Regions from separate parts of the Arthrobacter sp. B055-34 genome, predicted to be linked through region 2. Evidence: riboswitches for the same ligand, from Rfam matches in the RefSeq annotation. Region 2 holds a riboswitch; each other region holds the start of a gene.
The links. Region 2 has a riboswitch for S-adenosylmethionine ahead of AC5RWO_RS20550 (LLM class flavin-dependent oxidoreductase). Riboswitches for the same ligand answer to the same signal wherever they lie in the genome.
Positions count from the first base shown of each region.

Region 1: it holds a riboswitch for S-adenosylmethionine, as region 2 does, so the genes downstream of both, AC5RWO_RS00735 (bifunctional o-acetylhomoserine/o-acetylserine sulfhydrylase) here and AC5RWO_RS20550 (LLM class flavin-dependent oxidoreductase) in region 2, are expected to answer to the same signal.
Region 3: it holds a riboswitch for S-adenosylmethionine, as region 2 does, so the genes downstream of both, AC5RWO_RS15315 (flavin reductase family protein) here and AC5RWO_RS20550 (LLM class flavin-dependent oxidoreductase) in region 2, are expected to answer to the same signal.
Region 4: it holds a riboswitch for S-adenosylmethionine, as region 2 does, so the genes downstream of both, AC5RWO_RS10740 (aminotransferase class V-fold PLP-dependent enzyme) here and AC5RWO_RS20550 (LLM class flavin-dependent oxidoreductase) in region 2, are expected to answer to the same signal.

Region 1 covers NZ_JBNHFQ010000001.1:154,491-158,233, reverse strand. Annotated here, with positions in the region: gene AC5RWO_RS00745 (CPBP family intramembrane glutamic endopeptidase) at 104-892, shown strand; gene AC5RWO_RS00740 (VOC family protein) at 1,005-1,646, opposite strand; SAM riboswitch class IV at 1,757-1,871, shown strand; gene AC5RWO_RS00735 (bifunctional o-acetylhomoserine/o-acetylserine sulfhydrylase) at 1,937-3,256, shown strand; gene metX (homoserine O-acetyltransferase MetX) at 3,338-3,743, shown strand, end outside.
Region 2 covers NZ_JBNHFQ010000015.1:59,063-62,805, reverse strand. Annotated here, with positions in the region: gene AC5RWO_RS20555 (DUF1206 domain-containing protein) at 1-507, shown strand, start outside; gene AC5RWO_RS20550 (LLM class flavin-dependent oxidoreductase) at 586-1,992, opposite strand; SAM riboswitch class I at 2,082-2,171, opposite strand; gene AC5RWO_RS20545 (acyl-CoA dehydrogenase family protein) at 2,286-3,515, opposite strand; gene AC5RWO_RS20540 (LLM class flavin-dependent oxidoreductase) at 3,512-3,743, opposite strand, start outside.
Region 3 covers NZ_JBNHFQ010000007.1:272,923-276,665, reverse strand. Annotated here, with positions in the region: gene AC5RWO_RS15325 (5-dehydro-4-deoxyglucarate dehydratase) at 1-209, opposite strand, end outside; gene AC5RWO_RS15320 (LysR family transcriptional regulator) at 333-1,259, shown strand; gene AC5RWO_RS15315 (flavin reductase family protein) at 1,346-1,852, opposite strand; SAM riboswitch class IV at 1,913-2,031, opposite strand; gene AC5RWO_RS15310 (hypothetical protein) at 2,097-2,345, opposite strand; gene AC5RWO_RS15305 (PIG-L deacetylase family protein) at 2,602-3,321, shown strand; gene AC5RWO_RS15300 (aldo/keto reductase) at 3,337-3,743, opposite strand, start outside.
Region 4 covers NZ_JBNHFQ010000004.1:471,298-475,040, reverse strand. Annotated here, with positions in the region: gene rsgA (ribosome small subunit-dependent GTPase A) at 1-774, shown strand, start outside; gene hisN (histidinol-phosphatase) at 843-1,730, shown strand; SAM riboswitch class IV at 1,844-1,956, shown strand; gene AC5RWO_RS10740 (aminotransferase class V-fold PLP-dependent enzyme) at 1,998-3,371, shown strand; gene AC5RWO_RS10735 (class I SAM-dependent methyltransferase) at 3,528-3,743, shown strand, end outside.

The sequences.
Region 1 (3,743 bases), on a different contig from region 2:
GACCTTCGCACGCAGGTTCCCCGGCGTCCAGAGCCAGACCGCGGGATTGCGCCAATCCGTCCTTGTTGAGCGCGCTCCCAGCAGGAGTTGGCAAGATAGACCCATGCAGAGCCAGACCGCAGCCACCGATACCGCGCCCCGCACCCGCCGTTACTACCGGGCTGAAGTGCTGATCGTTCTGGGGCTCTCCCTGGGCCAGTCCGCCGTCTACGCCATTGTGAACCTGCTGGAAAAGATGACGCGGGCGCCACTGGGATCGCAGACCACGGCGCTGAACCCGGTCCTGAACGAGCGGGAGCTGTTCGACCTGCTCTACCAACTGCTGGCAATCTTCTTTGCCCTGATCCCTGTGGCGCTGGTGCTGTTCCTGCTGGCAACCCCGGGTGAACGAGCCCGCGAGGCCTTCCGGAAGATCGGGTTTACCTTCGCCCGGCCCGGCGTGGACTTTGGACTGGGCTTCGGACTGGCACTGCTGATCGGCGCGGGCACGTTGGGCGTGTATGCGGGCGGACGGGCCCTAGGCATTACGACGGCGATAGTCCCGGCAGCGCTGGACGAGTACTGGTGGACTGTCCCGGTCCTGATTCTGTCCGCCTTGCGCCACTCGGTGCTGGAGGAAGTCGTTGTGGTCGGCTACCTCTTCAACCGGCTGGCCAAGCTGGGCTGGGGCACCTGGACCATCATTTTCACCAGCGCTGTAATCCGCGGCAGCTACCACCTGTACCAGGGGATCGGGCCCGGCATCGGCAACTTCCTGATGGGCCTTGTCTTTGGCTATGCCTACACCCGCACCAAACGCGTGATGCCCCTGGTCATAGCCCATGCCCTGCTCGACATCGCAGGGTTCGTTGGCTACGCCCTCTTCGGCTCCGCCATCGGCATCGGCCAATAACTTCTCCCGCCGCGGCGTCTTCCCCTGGGTCCGGCAAAAGAAACGCTCCGCTTTGGATACTCGCTCAGTCGAGCCAATACCAAAGCGGAGCGAAAATCTCCGAAAGGAGCGGTTAGAGTTCGACGACGCCCTTGTCGGTCTCGAACCGTACGGACATGATGCCCGGGGTGCCGTTCGGCGCCGTCCAGGCAACCTTGACGTCGTCCAGGAGCGCATCGATCGGTGTTCCCAGCCAGTCCGCGACACGGGTGGAGGAGCCGCCGATGGTCAATCCGATCAGCTTCGCCGTTGCAGGGTAGGCCTTCGACGGGTGCAGTTCTTCGGTGCCGTCGTCCCAGCGCAGCATGTACGGAACCTGCGGGTCCGCGATGAGGCCCTTGATGCCGATCTGCTGCCAGGTCAGTTCGCGGCCATCCGGGAACTTGCGGCCGCCCGGTACGGCATGGCGTCCCAAGCGCTCCTCGAACGGAGCCAGATCGTCAACCTCAACGCACCAGCCCATCCAGCCGCCGCCTGCTTCGGAGCGGGCACGCACGGCCTGGCCGAACGGCGCCTTGTCCGACGCCGGATGGTTCAGCACCTCGACGACCTCAAGATAATGATGGTCCGTCAGGGGGAAAATCATGTTGCGGGTTCCAAAGCGGGGATGGACGCCGCCCTTGACGGCTTCGATACCCAGGGCTGCCGAAATCCGTTCGGTTGTAGCCGCCAGGCCATCGGGTTCACAGGCATATGAGACATGATCGAAACGCATGCCTCATTTTGGCATTTTGTGATGTGCCTCTCGACTAAGGGTGTCCTAACTGACATTCACACGCCGTCACATACTTGCTGAAAAAGTGCCCGTCGCCGAACCTAGATACAGGTCATGAGTGCCAGCAACAAGCCCCGGCTAGCTGGCCGGCAACCCTCCAACCGCGGTGGGGTGCCCCGGGTGAGGACCAGGCTCCCGCCAGCAGGCGGGACGCAAGCGCGGGTCACCCGAGGAAAAATGCCGGAATCCGGTTCCCGGGCAGACCCCTTTGAGACAAGAGGGAGTTCCACATGTCAAACGACTGGTCATTCGAAACCCGCCAGATCCATGTAGGCCAGGAGCCTGACACCGCAACAGGCGCGCGTGCCCTGCCCATCTACCAGACGACGTCGTTCGTCTTCCCGAGTGCCGAAAGCGCGGCCAACCGTTTCGCGCTGGCCGAACTGGCCCCCATCTATACCCGGATCGGCAACCCGACCACGGAGGCCGTGGAGAACCGGATCGCGAACCTGGAAGGCGGCGTCGGCGCACTGCTGCTGTCCTCCGGCCAGGCGGCGTCCACGTTCTCCATCCTGAACGTTGCCGAGGCGGGTGACCACGTCGTCGCCAGCCCGAGCCTCTATGGCGGCACGTACAACCTGCTCAAGAACACCTTGAAGAAGTTCGCCATCGAGGTGACCTTCGTCGAGGATCCGGACAACCTGGACCAGTGGCGCGCGGCCGTCAAGCCGAACACCAAGGCGTTCTTCGGCGAGGCCGTGTCCAACCCGCGCCAGGACGTGCTCGACGTCGAAGGCATCAGCGCCATCGCTCACGAAGCAGGCGTGCCGTTGATCGTGGACAACACGCTGGCCACCCCGTACCTGATCCGCCCGATCGAGTGGGGCGCCGACATCGTGGTGCATTCGGCCACCAAGTATCTCGGCGGCCACGGCAGCGCCATCGCCGGCGTGATCGTGGATTCGGGTAACTTCGACTTCGCCAAAGATCCGGAGAAGTTCCCCGGTTTCAACACCCCGGACGAGAGCTACAACGGCCTGGTCTTTGCCCGCGACCTCGGCGTCGGCGGCGCGCTCGGCGCGAATCTGGCCTACATCCTCAAAGCGCGCGTCCAGCTGCTGCGTGACCTTGGTTCCTCGGCCGCGCCCTTCAACGCGTTCCTGATCGCCCAGGGTCTGGAGACACTGAGCCTGCGGGTGGAGCGCCACGTGGAGAATGCGCAGAAGGTGGCCGAATGGCTTGAAAAGCACGACGCCGTTACGTCCGTTGCGTACGCCGGCCTGCCTTCCAGCCCATGGTACGAGCGTGGCCGCAAGTACGGCCCCAAGGGCACTGGCGCCATCATTGCGTTCGAAATTGCCGGTGGGCTCGAGGCCGGCAAGCGCTTTGTCGACGGACTGGAACTGCACTCCCATGTGGCCAATGTCGGCGACGTCCGCTCTCTGGTGATCCACCCGGCGTCGACCACGCACGCCCAGCTGTCTCCGGAGGCGCAGGCAGCCGCCGGTGTCACGCCGGGCCTGGTCCGGCTGGCCGTTGGCATCGAGCACATCGACGATATTCTTGCGGACCTCGAAGCCGGTTTCCGCGCATCCAAGGGTGCCGCCTGAACGCGGCATCATGAAGGAATCACAGGCATAGCATTGACAACTCTGCAACCACAGGAACTGCTGGACACGGCGGCGGACGGCATGTTGCGTTACGCGTCCATCGGCGCCCTCGAGCTGGAAACGGGCGGTTTTCTGCCCGAGGTCGTTCTGGGCTACGAAACCTGGGGCACCCTCAACGAGGATGCCTCCAACGCCGTGTTCATTGCGCATGCCCTGACCGGCAGCACCCATGTGGCTCGCGGAGATACGGATGAGGCGGGCTGGTGGGATCCCCTGGTGGGGCCCGGCGCCACGATCGACACCAACGAGTACTTCGTGGTGGCGGCCAATATGGTCGGCGGCTGCTACGGCTCCACCGGCCCGTCCTCACCGGCGCCTGACGGCAAGCCCTGGGGCTCGCGTTTTCCGCTGGTGACCATCCGCGATTCGGTCCACGCCGAGGCGCGGCTGGCCGACCAGCTGGGAATCCAGTGCTGGCATGCTGTTC
Region 2 (3,743 bases):
GGCAAACGGTTCAAGGCCGCCTGCCTGGCCATCGTCTTCGCCGTCATTGGCTTCGCGTTCGGCAGCTATGCCCTTGGCGGCAAGAGCGACAGCAGCCAATCGTCGCAGGACGCCAGCGCCCAGTTGATGGCTTTCCCCGGCGGCGCGCTGGTGCTTTTCCTGATCGGCGCGGGCATCGCCATCGCGGGAGCCTTCTACATCTACAAGGGCATCACGCAGAAGTTTCTGGACGATCTGAAAACCCTGCCGCCGGGCGGCGCGAGGATCGCCATCAGCTGGGCTGGCTCTTTCGGCTACGTGGGCAAGGGGGCAGCGCTGCTGGTGCTTGGCATTCTTTTCTCGGTCGCGGCGTTCCACCAGGATGCGGAGGAAGCCAAGGGCCTCGACGGCGCACTGAAGGCGCTGCAGGAACAGCCCTTCGGCGACGCCGCGCTGATTGTGGTGGCCCTCGGCCTCATCTGCTACGGACTGTACTTGGGCGCACGTGCCCGCTACGCCAAAATGTAGCGGGCACGTGCCGGGCCTATGTTGACCGGTTTCCTAACGCCGCCCCTGGCCTGAGTCAGGACATCCTTCCCGACTGGGTCAGGACGCGGAGACGGCTGCGCCGAGGCGGTAGCCGGCGCCGCGGTGCTGCTCAGGCAGCCGGTCGCCCTTGCCGAACATTTTGTTGCGCAGTGTTCCCTCCGTGTACTTAGTCGGGTAGGCGCCGCGCTTCTGCAGTTCCGGAACGACGAATTCGACGATGTCCTCAAAGGTGCCCGGTGTGATGGCGTAGGCCAGGTTGAAGCCGTCCACATCGGTCTCGTCCACCCACTCGATGAGCTTTTGGGCAACTTCTTCGCCGGACCCAACGGTGATCGGGCCAAAGCCGCCGACGCCGACCCACTCGGCCAACTGCCGGATGGTCCATGGCTTGCCGTCGCAGCCGGAGGCCTTCTGGAACGTCTCCACGGAGGACTGGATGGCGTTGGACTTCACGTTCTCGCCGATCACGTCGTCCGGCCCGTAGCTGGACAGGTCCACGCCCATCCAACCCGAAATCAGCGCCAGCGCACCGTTGACGTCGGCGTAGGACTTGTAGTCCTCGAACTTGGCCTGCGCGGTGGCGCTGTCCGGACCGGTCACAACGGTCTGCATCGCGTAGATGCGAACGTCGTAGCGGCCGCGGCCGGCTGCCTCCACCGCATCGCGGATCTTCTTAACCGAGGCGGCCAGCATTTCCTTGGTCGGGCACGTGACGAAAACGGCTTCGGCATTCGTTGCCGCGAACTCGGTTCCACGCTTGGACGCGCCGGCTTGGAAGATCACCGGGGTGCGCTGCGGGCTCGGCTCGGTAATGGCAATGCCCGGGACCTTGAAGTACTTGCCCTCGTGCCCAATCTCGTGCACCTTGGCCGGATCCACAAAAACACCGGCTTCCCGATCCTTGACCACGGCGTCTTCTTCCCAGGAGCCTTCGAGCAGCTTGTAAACCACCTCAAGGTACTCGTCGGCGTGGGCGTACCGCTCGTCATGCTCCATCTGGTCCGTTTGGCCCATGTTGCGCGCGGCGGAGGGGAGGTAACCCGTGACGACGTTCCAGCCGACGCGGCCGTTGGTCAAGTGGTCCAATGTGGCCAGCCGGCGGGCGAAGGGGTACGGATGCTCGTAGGCGGTGCCGGCGGTGAGGCCGAAACCGAGGTTCTCGGTCACTGCGGCCATGGCCGAAACCAGCATGAACGGATCGTTGACCGGGACCTGGGTACCCGCGCGGAGCGTGACTTCGTTGGAGCCGCCGAACACGTCGTAGGTGCCCAGCACGTCGGCGATGAAGAGGCCGTCGAAGAGGCCCTCTTCCAGCACTTTGGCCAGGTGCGTCCAGTAACCGATGGTCTTGTAGTCGGCGGACTTGTCCTGGGGATGGCGCCAGAGACCGGGCGACTGGTGTCCAACGCAGTTCATGTCGAAGGCGTTGAAGCGGATTTGCCTGGCGGCGGGTACCAATGTCATTTCAGACTCCTTCATGACCGTGAAGAGCCCATACACCGGTAGCTGAGGTCGCTGACGAATGCCGCGGCGGCTACCGAAAGAATTTTGGATCTCCATCGGTCCTGGCGGTAGCACCTTCCTCAAAGAGGGGGTTGCTGCGGCGTCAACGAGCCAGGTCTCTCAGCCGCTCTGGATGGTTACTTGTCTATTCCACCGCAGTCCGGCGGCGGGCGTGAAATTCCTACGTCATACCGGGTAATCACCCGACTGCTGTTCGCGCACCCGCCGTCCGCGACTGCCGTTGGCATCCCCGTTCAGGACTTGGCCGGCGCATCACCGATGCTGTGCAGTCCCTCGGGCGTGGTGCCGTTGACCTCATAGTCGCCAATGGTCCGCGCCTTGAAGACGGTGGGATTGTGCGTGGCTACGGTCCGAGCGTTGCGCCAATGGCGGTCCAGCGCTTTGCCCCTGGACGTCGCGCTGGCTCCCGTGACGTCAAACAGCTGCCCGGTGGCCTCAAGAACCAGCTCCGGAACAACGATCTGCGCCTTCTCCACAGCAGCTTCCCCGCGGATGTAACGCTGAACGTCGTCGAGCGGGAGGGACTTGTCTGCCGCGGCATCCAGTTCCCGTGCCGCGGTCAGGACCACCGATTCGGCGGCGAATGCTTTGGCCGACAGTTGGCCGACAAGCTGAAGGATCAGTGGGTCATTGCGGAACAGTTCGCCGGTTCCGGTGTTAAAGGTCCGCTTGCGGTTCCGCACCAGGATCTTCGCGTCCGCGAGCGCCGCATTGCCAATCCCTGCCAGTACGGCGAGCAGCACCAGCTGGAAGAATGCCGGTTCGTGCGTGCTCGACGGCTTGCGTTCGATAACGTCGGCCGGCTCCACCACGGCATCGCGGAAGTAGGTTGTCCCCGTCCCGGTCAGCTGCTGGCCGAAGCCATCCCAGTCGTCAACGATCTCCACGCCCGCCTGCTTGGTATTGACGACGGCGTACTGCCGCCCCTCGATACCGTCGGTACTGGCCATGACCGCGATCCACTCCGCGAAGATGCTGCCGGTGGTGTAGTACTTTTCACCGTTGAGCAGCCATCTCCCGCCGTCCCTGACCAGCTTGGTGTTCGTGGTGCCCAGCGCGTTTCCGGCCTTCTCCGTGGCCGCGTTGCCGAAGATCTCGCCGGCCACAATGCGCGGATACCAGCGGCGGGCAAACGCCTCGCCTTCCAGGCCAACCGTCTCGACGAAGGCGAAGTGTGAGCGGTACAGGTGGGCGACGCTGGAGTCCGCCGCCGCAAGTTCGATCAGGAGGCGGAAGAAGTGCTCGAAGGAGACACCGTCGCCGCCATGCTCCAGCGGCACCCGCAGTTTCCCGAAGCCTGCCGCGTTCAGCCACGCAACTTGTTCGAACGGCAGAATCCTGTTCAGTTCCCGGTCCAGTGCCCCCTGGGCGATCCGCTCGAAGACCGGCCGAAAGCGGCCGGCCAACCGCCCGTAAGTTGCTTCCGCGGTCTCGGTGCACTCGTTCGCGATAGTTTCCGTCATCGTCTTCCTTCCAAAACCTTGTTCTGTGCTGCGGCTGAGAATTCATCGAAGGCGCCGCGGTACTGACGTGCGGGGTGCCGGTCGTTGAGCTGCGACCCGTTGTAGCCCTCGCCGCCGCCGAACAGCTTTTCCCGGAAGCTTCCCCGCGCGTACTCTGTCTGCGCCAGTCCCCTGCTGCGCAGTTCCGGCAGCACTCCGTCGATGAAGTCCGTGTAGGAACCGGGCAGG
Region 3 (3,743 bases), on a different contig from region 2:
CCCGCGGTCGTAGCGACGGCGGTGGTGACCACATCGGAGAGTTCGACCAGGGAAAGGGCATGGAATTCGCCGGTCCCGCACGCGACGAAGATGCCGCCTGGCTTGAACTGCAGCCCATGCTCCAGATGTTCTTTGAGTGCGCCGTGATCCACGGAATCATCGCTGGCGAACGGAGTAATGGGAAAGAACAGCACACCGTCAAGCATTATTTAATCTCCTTGGTAGCTAAAGGACCGGCGCTTCGTTGTCGCCTGCACTACTCTGACGATAAGTGCCGTCGTCGATGCGCGTCCAAGCTAAAATAGGCACGGAACAATACAAGGAGCGCATTGATGTTTACGCTGATCCAACTGGAGTCCTTTATCGCGGTAGCTGAAGAGCTTCACTTTGGTGCGGCAGCCGAGCGGCTCAACATGACGCAGCCGCCGCTGAGCCGGCAGATCCAGCTATTGGAAAAGGAACTGCATGCCCAGCTCTTCGACCGCACCAGCCGCAGAGTCGAGCTGACAGCTGCGGGACGGACGCTGCTGCCCAGCGCCCGCCAGATCCTTGACATGTCCATCAAAACCCAGCTGGACGTTCAGCGCGTGGCAACAGGAGACGCCGGCGCCGTGACTATCGGCTACACCGCCATCGCAGGCCAGAGCGCTCTGCCCAGGCTTCTGAGACGCTCCGCTAAGGAACAGCCAGGCGTCTCCCTGCTGCTGCGCGAACTGGTTTCCACGGACCAGATGGACGGGCTGGTCAAAGGCACGGTAGACATTGGGCTCCTGCGGCCCATCGTTGCCCGGCCGGGCATCAAATACCGGGCGGTGATGCAGGACCGTCTGGTGATTGCCTTGCCCGCGGAGAGCCCGCTGCTGGAGAAGGGGGAGTCCTTGCCGCTACAGGTCCTGAGCGGTGAGCCTCTGATGATGTACTCGACCAGCGAGGCCCGCTACTTCCACGACCTGGTGCTGCGGCTGTTTGCCAGCGCCGGCGCGGAGCCCCGGATCACCCAGTACGCCAGCCAGGTCCCGGCGCTGTTGGCCTTCGTGGAAGCGGGCTTGGGCGTGACACTGGTTCCGGCGTCGACGCGGGCGTTTTCGCCGCCGGGGGTGCGGTTCCGCGAGATCGAGGGCTCCCACGGTACTCAGGCGTTGAACCGCGTGGACCTTGAAGTGGCGTGGAACGAGAACAATACCAACCCGGCGGTTCTGAAGCTTCTGAGCCTGCTGGACGGGAACCTGGACGACCCGTCCGCCGACGACGCCGCATAGCCCACCTGGCAACGTTGCTGCTTGGCAGGGTCCGCAGCCGGTCCCTGAAACCGAGGCAGCCGCCGTCGTTATTTTGCCGGGGTTCCTCAGATGTAGGCGGGCTGTTCGAGCCGGCGGAACGCGGAGCCGTGGAAGACCAAAGGCTCGTGGGCGCCGTCGTGGGTGGACAGGCCATGGACGCGCAGCAGCACCACGTGGTGGTCGCCGGCGGGGACTTCCTGCTCCACGGAGCAGTCCAGCCACAGCGCGGCTTCCTCGAGGAAGAGGGCGCCTTCGTCGGTGGAGTGCAGGGGCAGGCCGGCGAAGCGGTCCCCGGTCTTTGCGGCGATCTGGCGGCAGACGCTGTCGTGCCCCGAGCCGAGGATGGACACGCCGATGCGGCCGGCCTGGCGGACTACCGGCCAGGTGCGGGAGGTGTTCTGCACTGCGAACATCACCAGCGGCGGGTCCATGGAAACGCCGACGGTGAAGGAAGACGCCACGATTCCCTGCGGCTCGCCGTCGACCAGAGCGCACAGCGCGGCGACGCCGGAGGGGAAGCGGCCGAAGGCATTGCGGAGGGTGTCGGGCTGCAGGTCGTCAGTCAGGGGCATCGCGGGCTGTCCTTTGCCATCAGGCGGATCCGCTGGCCCGGTTCAAGACGTGGGGCGGATACGCGGTACTTGCCGAACCGCTGTCCTTCGGTACGGCCGAATCATCACCTGGAGCACCCCGCTACGCACGAGAGGGTTGCCGGCCAACCAGCCAGGGCTTGATGTTGGCGCTCATGATTCAGCTATCACGCTAAGAGCTTGACGGGCCGCGGGTCAAGCCAAGGCAATAGGACGTAACGCGCGGTCAGGCCGTCGCGGGGTGCGCTGTGTAGTGCAGGACTGATCTTTTCTGCTGCTCCGTCAGTTCCTGGGCTACGCCGCAGGCGGCGCAGACCAGCACGTACTGCCGCGCCCGGACGATTGGGGAGACCTGGGTTCCGGCTCTGCCCAGGTGCTTGTCCAGGCGGTGCTCGCCCACCGCATCGCAGCGGGCGCAGTGCAGGTCAAGGGCGGCCAGGGTTCGCATGGCCAGTCGGCGGGGCAGATTTTTCACGGCAGATCCTTGGGGCGGGAGAAGTGCGCGGATGAAGGGCAAGCTGTGGTTGGCTGAGTCCCGCAGGGACAGGTATTGAGGTTCTTCCATGGTAGGGACGCGGCTCCCTGACGACAATGACCGTAATGGGAAAGAGATTCTCGCCGTTGGCCCGACATGGCGCCGTTACCAAGTGGCCGGCCGTGCCGTCGCGGCTACGCTGGGTGAAACAACAGTCATTGGGCCAGTGCAGGGCCTGTGGACGGGGGAGGCAGCTATGGAAACGTCGTCGGAAATGCCGGCCGATTGGCAGCGGTCGCTGGTGGTTATGGCGCACCCGGACGATCCGGAGTACGGAGCCGCTGCGGCCGTGGCCCAGTGGACCACGGCGGGCAAGAGCATCGGCTACGTGTTGGCGACGCGGGGTGAAGCGGGCATTGCCGGGCTGGATCCCCAGGAAGCCGCGGTGATCCGGGCCGAGGAGCAGCGCCGGGCGTGCGGGCACGTCGGAGTCGAGGACCTGGAGTTCCTGGACTATGCGGACGGCCGGATCGAGAACACTCCCGGTCTGCGGCTGGATATCGCCCGGGCGATCCGCCGGCACCGGCCGGACGGCATCATCACCCTGAACTTCGGCCAGACCTGGGGCCCGGGCAGCTGGAATTCGCCCGACCACCGCAACCTGGGAACTGCCGTTATGGATGCGGTGGCGGACGCGGCCAACGAGTGGATCTTCCCCGAGCTCGCCGCCGAAGGGCTGCCGCCGCACGCCGGCGTGCGCTGGGTGGGCGTGTGTTCCATGCACCCCACGCACTGGCTGGAGGTCGACGAGGACAGTATTGAACGGGCCGTCCGGTCCCTGAGCGAACACCGGCGCTACCTGCAGGCGCTGAGTCTGGAGCCCGTTGAAGCCCAGGCCCGGCGCCAGATCGAGCTGACCACCGGTGGCTCCGACACAGCAACCCGTCGGGTCGGGTTCGAGCTGTACCGGTTCTAACCCGGTCTGTGCGGTCTAGAACTCTTCGGTGTCGACGTCCGCCTGCATGGCGGGGCTGTAGCGCGGGCCGTGGACGGTCTGCTCGTTAATCAGTGCGTCCGCCCGCTTGAGCACCTCTTCACTAACGACGACGGCGTCGGCCGCCAGATCCTCGTCAAGATGGGCAATGCTGGTCGTCCCTGGCAGCGCGATGACGTGCTCGCCCTGATGCAGCAGCCACGCGATGGCCAGCTGGGCGGGAGAGCAGCCGGCTTCCCCGGCCAGGCCCGCGAACTGATCCAGGAGCTCAAGGTTCCGCGGGTAGTTCGCGGCGGAGAAGCGCGGCATCGCCCGGCGGATATCCGATTCGGGCAGCGCGTCGACGTCGCGGATCTTGCCGGTCAGGAAGCCGCGGCCCAGCGGGCTGAACGCGACGAAGGCCG
Region 4 (3,743 bases), on a different contig from region 2:
GCCGACGATACCGACCCGGTGGAGCGGGTAGTCGTAGCCAATGCGGACCAACTGGTCATCGTGGTGGCCGCCGCCAACCCGGAGCCGCGCACCGGTTTTATCGACCGTGCCTTGGTAGCAGCGTACGACGCCGGGATCAGCCCGCTGCTGTGCGTCACCAAAGCGGACGTCAAAGATCCTGAAGAACTGCTCTCCAACTACCGGCACCTCGATCTGCCCGTCATCGTCAGCCGGACCGCCGGCACTGAGGGCTTTGGAATTGATGCACGGTCCGCCGACGGGCTTTCGGCCCGTCTCGACCGGGACGCCGTGGCCGAGCTGAAAGGCTATCTGGACGGGATGGTCAGCGTCATGCTCGGCCATTCCGGCGTCGGCAAATCCACCATGGTCAATGCGCTCACGGGTGCGGAACGCGCCACGGGCGGCGTCAACGCCGTGACCGGGCGGGGACGGCATACTTCCTCCTCGGCGCTGGCCCTGAAGCTGACCGATGCCCCGGCCGGCAGCTGGATCATCGACACGCCCGGCATCCGTTCTTTTGGACTCGCCCATGTGGACCCGGACCGGATCATTTCCGCCTTTCCCGACCTGGAGCCCGGCACCGCCGATTGCGAGCGGGGCTGCAAGCACGACGACCACGCGGTCAACTGCGGGGTGGACGCGTGGGTGGCTTCCGGGCAGGCCGGCGAATCAGGCCCGGCACGGCTGGCGTCGCTGCGCCGTTTGCTGGGAACGGAAGAACGCGCCCAGGCTAAGGAACTGGGGTTCCAGTAGCACCGCCGTCGTCGGCCGGGGACTTCACATCCCGCATCCGGCCACCGAATAAGGATAAGTTGAAGCCTATGACCCGTGACGTTCAAAGCTATAACGATGATCTGCGCCTGGCCCATGTGATGGCCGATTCCGTGGATTCGCAGACCATGGCCCGCTTCAAGGCGCTGGACCTGAAAATCGAGACCAAGCCGGATCTCACCCCTGTCACGGATGCGGACCGCGCCGCCGAAGAGGCCATCCGCGGCCAACTCTCCCGGGCCCGGCCGCGCGACGCGGTGCTTGGGGAGGAGTATGGCAGCAGCGGCCACGGCTCCCGCCGCTGGATCATCGACCCCATCGACGGCACAAAGAACTTCGTCCGCGGGGTGCCGGTCTGGGCCACCCTGATCGCGCTGGTGGACGAAGACCGCCCCGTGGTCGGCCTGGTCAGCGCCCCCGCTTTGGGCAAGCGCTGGTGGGCCGCGACCGGAACCGGCGCCTACATGGGACGTTCGCTGTCCGCGGCCACCCGGCTCCGGGTATCCGATGTCAACCGGCTCGAGGACGCGTCCCTCTCCTATTCCAGCCTGACCGGCTGGCAGGAACGGGGCAACTTCCCGGAGTTCCTCGGCCTCACCGAATCCGTCTGGCGCACCCGTGCCTACGGAGACTTCTGGTCCTATTGCATGGTGGCCGAGGGCGCCGTCGACATTGCCTGCGAACCGGAACTCAACCTCTACGACATGGCGGCACTGGTGCCGATCGTGACCGAGGCCGGCGGACGGTTCAGTTCGCTCGAGGGCGAGGACGGACCCTTCGGCGGCAACGCGCTGGCCACGAACGGCACGCTGCACGAGGAGGTCCTCTACCGGCTCAATCCCCAGTTGCGCGGCCAGCGTCCGGCCGCACACCCGGAGGATGCGCCCCTGCCGGAAACCGCTCCGGAGGCCTCCGTGGAGGCGGACGGCCTGCGCTGACGCTGCCATTGTGACGAATTACGACGGCGGCCGTCCCCATTCCGGGGATGGCCGCCTTTTCGTTCCCGTAACAAAGATGCGGCTGCTCCGGCCGGACAATAATCTCGATGGCAGGTCACGAGTGCCAGCGCTAAACCCCGGTTTGCTGGCCGGCAACCCTCCTAACGCGGCGGGGTGCCCCGGGTGACGACCTGGCCGTGCCTGACTGGTTCGGCAAGCGCGGATCCGCTCTGCCATGCGCACGGATCCCTCACCAGATGAGGTCATATGAGCACCACTGTTATCGACTCCACCCTGTCCCCCGAGCTGCTGGCAGCGGAACAACCGTTCCAGGAAGTTACCGGCGCAGAACTCGCCGCTCCCCTGCTGGACGGCGGCACCGTCCGCTACGCCAATTTGGACTACGCCGCGTCGGCACCCGCGCTGGCTTCCGTCACCGCCTATCTCGAGCAACTGCTCCCCTACTACGCGAGCGTCCATCGCGGTGCCGGGTACGCATCCCAGGTCTCCACCTCCGTCTACGAGCATTCACGCGAAGTCCTGCGTTCTTTTGTGGGCGGGCGGACCGATGACCTGGTCATCTTCACCCGCAACACCACCGATTCCCTGAACCTGCTCGCCGGCTGCATCCCGGCCGGTGGCGAAGTGCTGTACCTGGACATCGAGCACCACGCCAACCTATTGCCCTGGCAGGCGGTACCGCACCGCAGCGTAGTGGCCCGGCCGAGTGTTGCCGGCACGCTCGAGGCCATCGAGACCGAACTGGCAGGTGGCCAAGTGGCCCTCGTTGCCATCACCGGAGCGTCGAATGTTACCGGCGAGATCTTCCCGATCGCCGAAACCGCGCGGCTTGCCCACCGGCATGGTGCCCGGGTAGTGGTGGATGCGGCACAGCTCGCCCCGCACCGGCGGCTCGACATTGCCCGGGACAACATTGACTATGTGGTCCTCTCCGGACACAAGCTCTATGCCCCGTTCGGCGCGGGAGCGATCATCGGCCGGGCCGACTGGCTCGATTCCGGCACACCGCATTTGGCTGGCGGCGGCGCAGTGAAACAGGTCCGGCTGGACGGCGTGGTCTGGACAACTGGGCCGGCCCGGCACGAAGCCGGCTCTCCCAATGTGCTCGGTGCGGCCACCCTGGCCCGGGCCGCGGAGCACATTGCGCAGCTGGACGAGGAAGCGTGGCAGCAGCATGAGTCCGTGCTGCGTGGGTATCTCATCGAGCGGCTGGAGGCGGTGGACTCGGTCACCGTGCACCGGATTTTCAGCGGCGAGACCGCCCCGCTGGATGCCATCGGCGTCGTAAATTTTTCGGTGGCCGGATACGACGCTGGCCTCGTGGCCGCGTATCTTTCGGCAGAACACGGACTCGGCGTGCGGGACGGGAAGTTCTGCGCCCATCCCTTGCTCAACCGCCTCGGGCTGCCGTCCGGTTCGCTGCGTGCCAGCTTCGGGCTGGGTTCCCGCTTGGAAGACACGGCCCGGCTCGCGGACGGAGTGGCAGCGCTGGTCCGTGACGGACTGCGCCACGACTATGTCGTCGAGAGCGGACGCTGGGTGCCAGCGGTGGAAACACGGGCCTTCCCCGAGTGGGCACCCGTGACGCCGGGAACCGCCGGGGCGTCGCCATGCTCCTAGGGCTAGGAACGTATCCCTGCGTGCCGGATGGGGCATGATCTAATTGACCCGTCGTTGCGAAGCCGCCGGTGCAACGGGACCGGCGGCTGGCGGCGTCAATGACAGGTCAATGAGAGGCCCCTGACCGAGAGCAGAGGGTGCACGAGGAGTGTGGCAGTGGTTCGCGGCGGACCCCGGATGGACGACGAACGGCGCCGGGAGTTCGGCAGCAGCTTCCAGCAGGGTGGTGCGCATTATGACCGTGTCCGTCCCGGCTACCCGGATGACGCCGTCGATTGGCTGCTGCCGCAGTCGGCACGGGACGCCGCGGATGTAGGCGCCGGTACCGGAAAATATACGGCCGCGTTGCTCGCCCGGGGCCTGCGGGTGACC